Linked DNA regions of Flocculibacter collagenilyticus. The protein of the gene in region 2 interacts with the protein of the main gene of each other region in a pairwise test. Links are inferred from orthologs where the notes say so. Each region holds a gene or a part of one and is shown on either strand. Other genes may lie near its edges. The genes, in order: lpdA and odhB.

Region 1 (3,226 bases), 1.2 Mb from region 2 along the record:
CGGTGAGCATGCAGCTAAGCCTAACGCTAGCGCAACACCAGCAGCAATTGCTGTTACTTTTTTCATGAAAGTTCCCGTAATTATTATCAGTAGCGCAAGTGTGAAATTTTTTCCTTGCACAATGTAGTTATTATTATGTTATTCGACGACCGATATTACCTGTTTAACTACAACTTTTCAAAATCGCCAAAATGATTGGTTTTATTTGCCATGTAGCGTTTTCTAAAGGCAATAAAATGTGCTTCTAATGCATCAGCCGCTGATTGCGCTTTTATTAACTCTAGCGTCATTACCGCCACCTCTGCCGTACAGATATGGTGATCATGGTAGCTGCTACGCATTTGATAATTTGATACTGTTTCAGGCGCAAAACTTAATACAGGAAACTGATTAAGCCATGGGCTTTTGCGAAACATTTTTTTGGCTTCACGCCATGTCCCATCTAAAAGAATAAATAAAGGGCGCTTCGTTGTATCGGTTAAGCTTACCTGCTGAGTCACACGCTCTGGTGCGACACCTTCTTCAGGAAAAATCACATATGGTTGCCACTGCGGATCATTTAATAGTGCCAGCATTTCTTCGCTTGGTTCGGTTCTAGACCACAGAAACGCAAAGGTATCTGCAACAACATCCGCAATTAACTTACCTGTATTAGACGGCTTTAATGGCTCAGTTTTATACATAATTAAGCAAAACGCAGCATCTAGCTTCACCTGTTTAACATCTGCACATATACACATCGTATGTTGCAATAAGCATTCTTCACAACGTACGGTTTTAGAGCCTCGCGCATTAAATGGTTTTGTTGAATTTGCTTTAAGCACTTGTCTTAATTGACTGACAGCATTTATTGGCATGAGCTTAACTTTAAAAATTGATGGGAGGCCAATGGATGAGCACTCTTGTTCTGCTAAACAAAAAGCCGCTTTCTAATAATAGATAGCGGCTTTAGTATTACTCTTATTTAGGCCATTAGGACGTATTAGCCTAATAAAACCTATTTTTTCTTTTTCGCTTTTGCGTTTGGTAAGTCGGTAATTGTACCTTCGTAAATTTCCGCCGCTAAGCCAATAGACTCATTTAGTGTAGGGTGAGCATGAATGGTTAATGCGATATCTTCCGCATCTGCGCCCATTTCAATGGCTAAGCCAATTTCACCTAACATTTCACCGGCGTTAATACCTACAATTGCACCACCCACTACGCGATGGGTATCTTTGTCGAAGATTAGCTTAGTGAAACCTTCTGTTCTTGCCGATGCAATTGCACGGCCTGACGCTGCCCAAGGGAACGTTGCTGATTCAACATTCATACCTTGTTCTTTTGCTTCTTTTTCCGTAACCCCTACCCAAGCCATTTCTGGATCAGTGTAAGCAATTGAAGGAATACATTTTGGTTCAAAGAAGTGCTTTTGACCCGCAATTACTTCAGCCGCTACGTGTGCTTCATGAACAGCTTTATGCGCTAACATTGGTTGACCAACAACATCACCAATTGCAAAAATATGGTTCACATTCGTGCGTAATTGGTTATCAACATTAATAAAGCCACGCTCATCAACATTAACACCTGCTTTAGCAGCATCCATTAAGTTACCATTTGGACGACGGCCCACAGCAACTAAAATCGAATCATAACGCACTGGCTCTGCAGGCGCTTTTTTGCCTTCAAATGTTACATATAAACCGTCATCTTTCGCGTCTACTGCTACAACCTTAGTTGACAACATAACGTTGAAACGGTCTTTATTATATTTGGTATACGTTTTTACTACGTCTTTATCCGCCGCAGGAACTAGTTGGTCAGCAAATTCAACAACACTGACTTTTGAACCTAGCGCGCTGTATACCGTACCCATTTCAAGACCGATAATACCGCCACCCAGTACCAGCATTTCTTCAGGAATATTTTTAAGCTCAAGTGCACCGGTTGAATCAATAACACGATCATCTTCAGGAATGAACGGCAACGCTACTGGCTCTGAGCCCGCAGCAATGATTGCATTGTCGAATGTGATAGTAGTGCTACCGTCTTTACCTTCAACCTTAAGCGTATTTGAGCCGGTGAATTTACCGTAGCCGTTTACTACTTTCACTTTACGCATTTTAGACATGCCGTCTAAGCCTTTAGTAAGTTGGCTTACTACGCTGTCTTTCCAGTCGCGAATTTTATCAAGATCAATTTGTGGCTCACCAAATGTAACACCATGAGATGCCATATCTTTTGCATCATCAATCACTTTAGCCACGTGTAATAACGCTTTTGAAGGAATACAGCCAACATTCAAACATACGCCACCTAAGGTGTCGCGCGCTTCAACTAATGTTACATCTAAACCTAAATCGGCTGCACGAAATGCTGCTGAATAACCGCCAGGACCTGCACCAATAACGACTACTTGCGTTTTGATATCGTTGCTCATTGCTAACCTCTGTTGTTCTTAATGCGAGATGCCCATAGCAAATTTCTAACATCTCTTTGAATTATTTTATTAACCATCATGTCTTATGCGACAAAGCGATGGCAAGTTTATCATTGTGTTGTTGGTATGTCGCCCAATCTAACCAATTAATAACGGTAAACATTTGGTTTACCGTTATCGAATTTAAATTAAAGGACTAACTTACGAATATCTGACAAAACACTGCTCACGTGCACTGCAAACCTTGCCGCTACAGCACCATCAATAACCCGATGGTCGTAAGACAAGGAAAGTGGCAACATCAGTCTTGGCACAAATTCAGCACCATCCCATTTAGGTTTCATTTCTGATTTAGAAACACCTAAAATCGCGACATCTGGCGCATTCACAATAGGTGTAAATGCAGTTCCACCAATACCACCTAAGCTTGAAATGGTAAAACAGCTACCTTGCATATCGGCTGCTTTTAGTTTTCCATCACGTGCTTTTTTCGAAATTTCCATGAGTTCTTTTGAAATTTCATTAACGCCTTTCTTGTCTACATCACGCACCACTGGCACAACCAAGCCATTTGGAGTGTCTACTGCAATACCAATGTGAACGTATTTTTTCATAATTAAGTGTTCACCATCTTCATCCAGTGAAGAGTTAAACACAGGATAAGTCAGTAGCGCATTTGCACAGGCTTTCATAATGAAAACAAGTGGCGTAATTTTTAAGTCGGCTTTTTGTTTGGCCAGTAACGCATTTTGCTCTTTACGGAATGCTTCAACATCTGTGATATCTGCTTCATCAAATTGCGTT
Region 2 (3,239 bases):
TACTGCGCTAACAGCTGAGTCAGAAAGGATAATTTTGAACGCTTCAGTAACACGCTCTTTAGTTGCACCGCCACCAACATCTAAGAAGTTAGCTGGCTTGCCGCCGTGTAGCTTAACAATGTCCATAGTACCCATCGCAAGACCAGCACCGTTAACCATACAACCAATGTTACCTTCAAGAGCAACATAGTTAAGCTCCCACTGTGCTGCATGTGCTTCACGAGCATCTTCTTGAGATGGATCGTGCATTTCACGAAGCTTAGGTTGACGATACATTGCATTGCTGTCGATAACAATTTTTGCATCTAAACAGTGAAGGTTACCGTCAGTCTTAATAACTAATGGGTTTACTTCTACGATTGCGCAATCGTAGTCTTCAAACAATTTAGCCATACCAACAAAGATATTAGTAAACTGTTTAATTTGAACACCTGTAAGGCCTAGTTTAAATGCGATGTTACGACCTTGAGCAGCTTGAGCGCCTACCATAGGATCGATTTCACATTTGTGAATTAATTCAGGCGTCTCTTCAGCTACAGCTTCAATATCCATACCACCTTCAGTAGATGCCATGAAAACGATACGTCTTGTACCACGGTCCATTACTGCACTTAAGTACAATTCTTTTTCAATGTCCGTGCAAGATTCTACTAGAATCTTATGGATAGGTTGCCCATTCTCGTCAGTTTGGAATGTAACTAAGTTTTTACCAAGCCATTTTTGAGCAAAATCTTTAATTTCGTCTTTGCTCTTAACAAGTTTAACACCGCCTGCTTTACCACGGCCGCCTGCGTGTACTTGACACTTAACAACCCACTCATTACCGCCAATTTTACTAGCGGCTTCAGCGGCTTCTTGAGGAGTTTCACATGCAAAACCTTCAGAAACCGGTAAGCCATACTCAGCAAACAATTGTTTTGCCTGATACTCGTGCAAATTCATGATGCTCTATCCGTTTTATTAAATTTAAAAAGCCGCACGCTTAAAAACATGCAGCTAAACCAATGGGTGCTTAATACTTATAGCACCAACGAAAAAGCTACAGTTCTAGCTGTAGCTTACATTTCGAAAAACCAACAATTAAACGTCTAATAGTAATCTTGTTGGATCTTCTAAAAATTCTTTTACTGTTACCAAGTAGCCTACTGACTCTTTACCATCAATAATTCTGTGATCGTAAGAAAGCGCTAAGTACATCATTGGTAAAATTTCAACTTTTCCATTTACTGCAACAGGTCTGTCTTGAATTTTATGCATACCTAAAATTGCAGATTGTGGAGGGTTGATAATTGGTGTTGATAACAACGAACCAAATACGCCACCATTAGTAATAGTGAAGTTACCACCTGTCATTTCATCAACAGTTAATTTACCGTCACGACCTTTAAGTGCTAACTCGCGAATTTTCGCTTCAATATCAGCAAGGCTCATCTTGTCGCAATCGCGTAATACTGGTGTTACTAAACCACGAGGTGTTGAAACAGCAATACTTACATCAAAGTAGTTATGATAAACAATATCATCACCGTCAATACATGCATTTACTGCTGGGAAGCGTTTTAGTGCTTCAACAACCGCTTTTACATAAAAAGACATAAAGCCTAAGCGAATACCATGGCGTTCTTCAAAAACATCTTTGTATTGCTTACGAATGTCCATGATAGGCTTCATGTTGATTTCGTTAAACGTAGTCAACATTGCTGTTGAATTTGTTGCTTCTAATAAACGCTCAGCAATTCGCTTACGAAGACGAGTCATCGGCTCACGCTTTTGCGTTCTGTCACCGCCAAGCTCTGTAGGCGCTGCTTTAGCAGGCGCAGACGTTTGAGCTGGTGCTTTAGCAGATGATTTGATGAAGTTATCCACGTCTTCTTTAGTTACTCGACCACCTTTACCTGTGCCAGTAATTTTAGATGCGTCTAGGCCTTTTTCAGCAATCATTCTTCTAACTGAAGGGCTTAACGCATCATTCGAGTCGCTACCACTTGATGCTTCTTCTTTAGGTGCTTCACTTGAAGCTGCGCCCGCTGAAGCACCTGCTTCTAGAATACCGATAACTTGTTCAGCTAGAACCGTATCACCTTCTTCATGCTTGATTTCTGCAACCACGCCGTCAGCTTGAGCAACAACTTCTAGTACCACTTTATCTGTTTCAATATCAACTAAATTTTCGTCACGTGATACCGATTGACCAGCTTGAACGTGCCAAGTTGCTATCGTTGCATCTGCAACAGATTCAGGCAATACAGGAACTTTAATTTCAACTTTCTCGCCACCTGATGATTTAGTTTCAGCAGGCTTAGCCGCTTCAGTAGACTTGCTTGAGTCAGCTTGCGCTGAATCAGCAGCACCAATTTTAGCAATTACTTGCTCTGCCAAAACTGTAGCACCTTCATCTTCAAGAATTTCAGTAATCACACCTTCTTCCGGTGATACTACTTCAAGTACTACTTTATCTGTCTCAATATCTACCAAATTTTGATCTCGGCTTACCTTGTCACCTACGCTTACGTGCCAAGTTGCTACAGACGCATCTGCTACCGACTCTGGAAGAACTGGAACCTTGATTTCAGTTGTCATTGCTCGCTCTATCCTTTTTATACGTTCGAATTAATAATTAATGCGTCATCAATTAACGCTTGTTGTTCTTTAACATGGATCGATGTGTAACCAACAGCAGGAGCTGCAGATGCACGACGGCCCGCATATGTTAGTTTTGCCCCTTCAGGGATTGCTGCTACAAAATTATGTTGGCTACAATACCAAGCACCTTGGTTTTGTGGTTCTTCTTGGCACCACACAAAGTCTTTAACATGGCTGTACTTGCTTACAACTTCATCCATCTCTTTATGAGGGAAAGGATATAGTTGTTCAACACGAACAATAGCAACATTATTTAATTCTTTTTTACGACGATTTTCTAATAGCTCGTAATAAACTTTACCGCTACAGAATACAACGCGCTCAACATCTTTCGCATCAATATCATCTATTTCATCAATAATATTATGGTACTTACCTAGCGACAGGTCTTGCATAGATGAAGTAGCTAATGGATGCCTAAGTAAAGACTTAGGTGACATCACGATCAATGGACGGCGCATTGGTCTTAGCATTTGGCGACGAATCATATTGAACACTTGGGCTGGTGTAGAAGGCACACATACTTGCATATTGTGATCAGCACACAGCTGTAAAAAGCGCTCTAAACGAGCTGATGAATGCTCAGGACCTTGTCC

The links.
Region 1: the proteins of odhB (region 2) and lpdA interact in binary tests that used the Escherichia coli proteins (3 or more experiments, as listed by UniProt). The link is inferred for Flocculibacter collagenilyticus from one-to-one orthologs.

What each region holds. Positions count from the first base shown.
Region 1 is NZ_CP059888.1:3,245,984-3,249,209, forward strand. Bases 211-3,106 are described here. They hold lpdA (dihydrolipoyl dehydrogenase), read right to left. Parts: upstream 2,423-3,106; coding sequence 998-2,422; downstream 211-997. Other genes in these bases: HUU81_RS14400 (tRNA-uridine aminocarboxypropyltransferase), read right to left, coding at 211-857; aceF (pyruvate dehydrogenase complex dihydrolipoyllysine-residue acetyltransferase), read right to left, coding at 2,611-3,106. In the rest of the region: HUU81_RS14395 (M13 family metallopeptidase), read right to left, coding at 1-66; more of HUU81_RS14400, read right to left, coding at 168-210; more of aceF, read right to left, coding at 3,107-3,226. UniProt on the Escherichia coli protein: Lipoamide dehydrogenase is a component of the glycine cleavage system as well as of the alpha-ketoacid dehydrogenase complexes.
Region 2 is NZ_CP059888.1:2,094,424-2,097,662, forward strand. The notes cover bases 331-3,239. They hold odhB (2-oxoglutarate dehydrogenase complex dihydrolipoyllysine-residue succinyltransferase), read right to left. Parts: upstream 2,581-3,239; coding sequence 1,081-2,580; downstream 331-1,080. Other genes in these bases: sucC (ADP-forming succinate--CoA ligase subunit beta), read right to left, coding at 331-942; sucA (2-oxoglutarate dehydrogenase E1 component), read right to left, coding at 2,598-3,239. Also shown: more of sucC, read right to left, coding at 1-330. UniProt on the Escherichia coli protein: E2 component of the 2-oxoglutarate dehydrogenase (OGDH) complex which catalyzes the second step in the conversion of 2-oxoglutarate to succinyl-CoA and CO(2).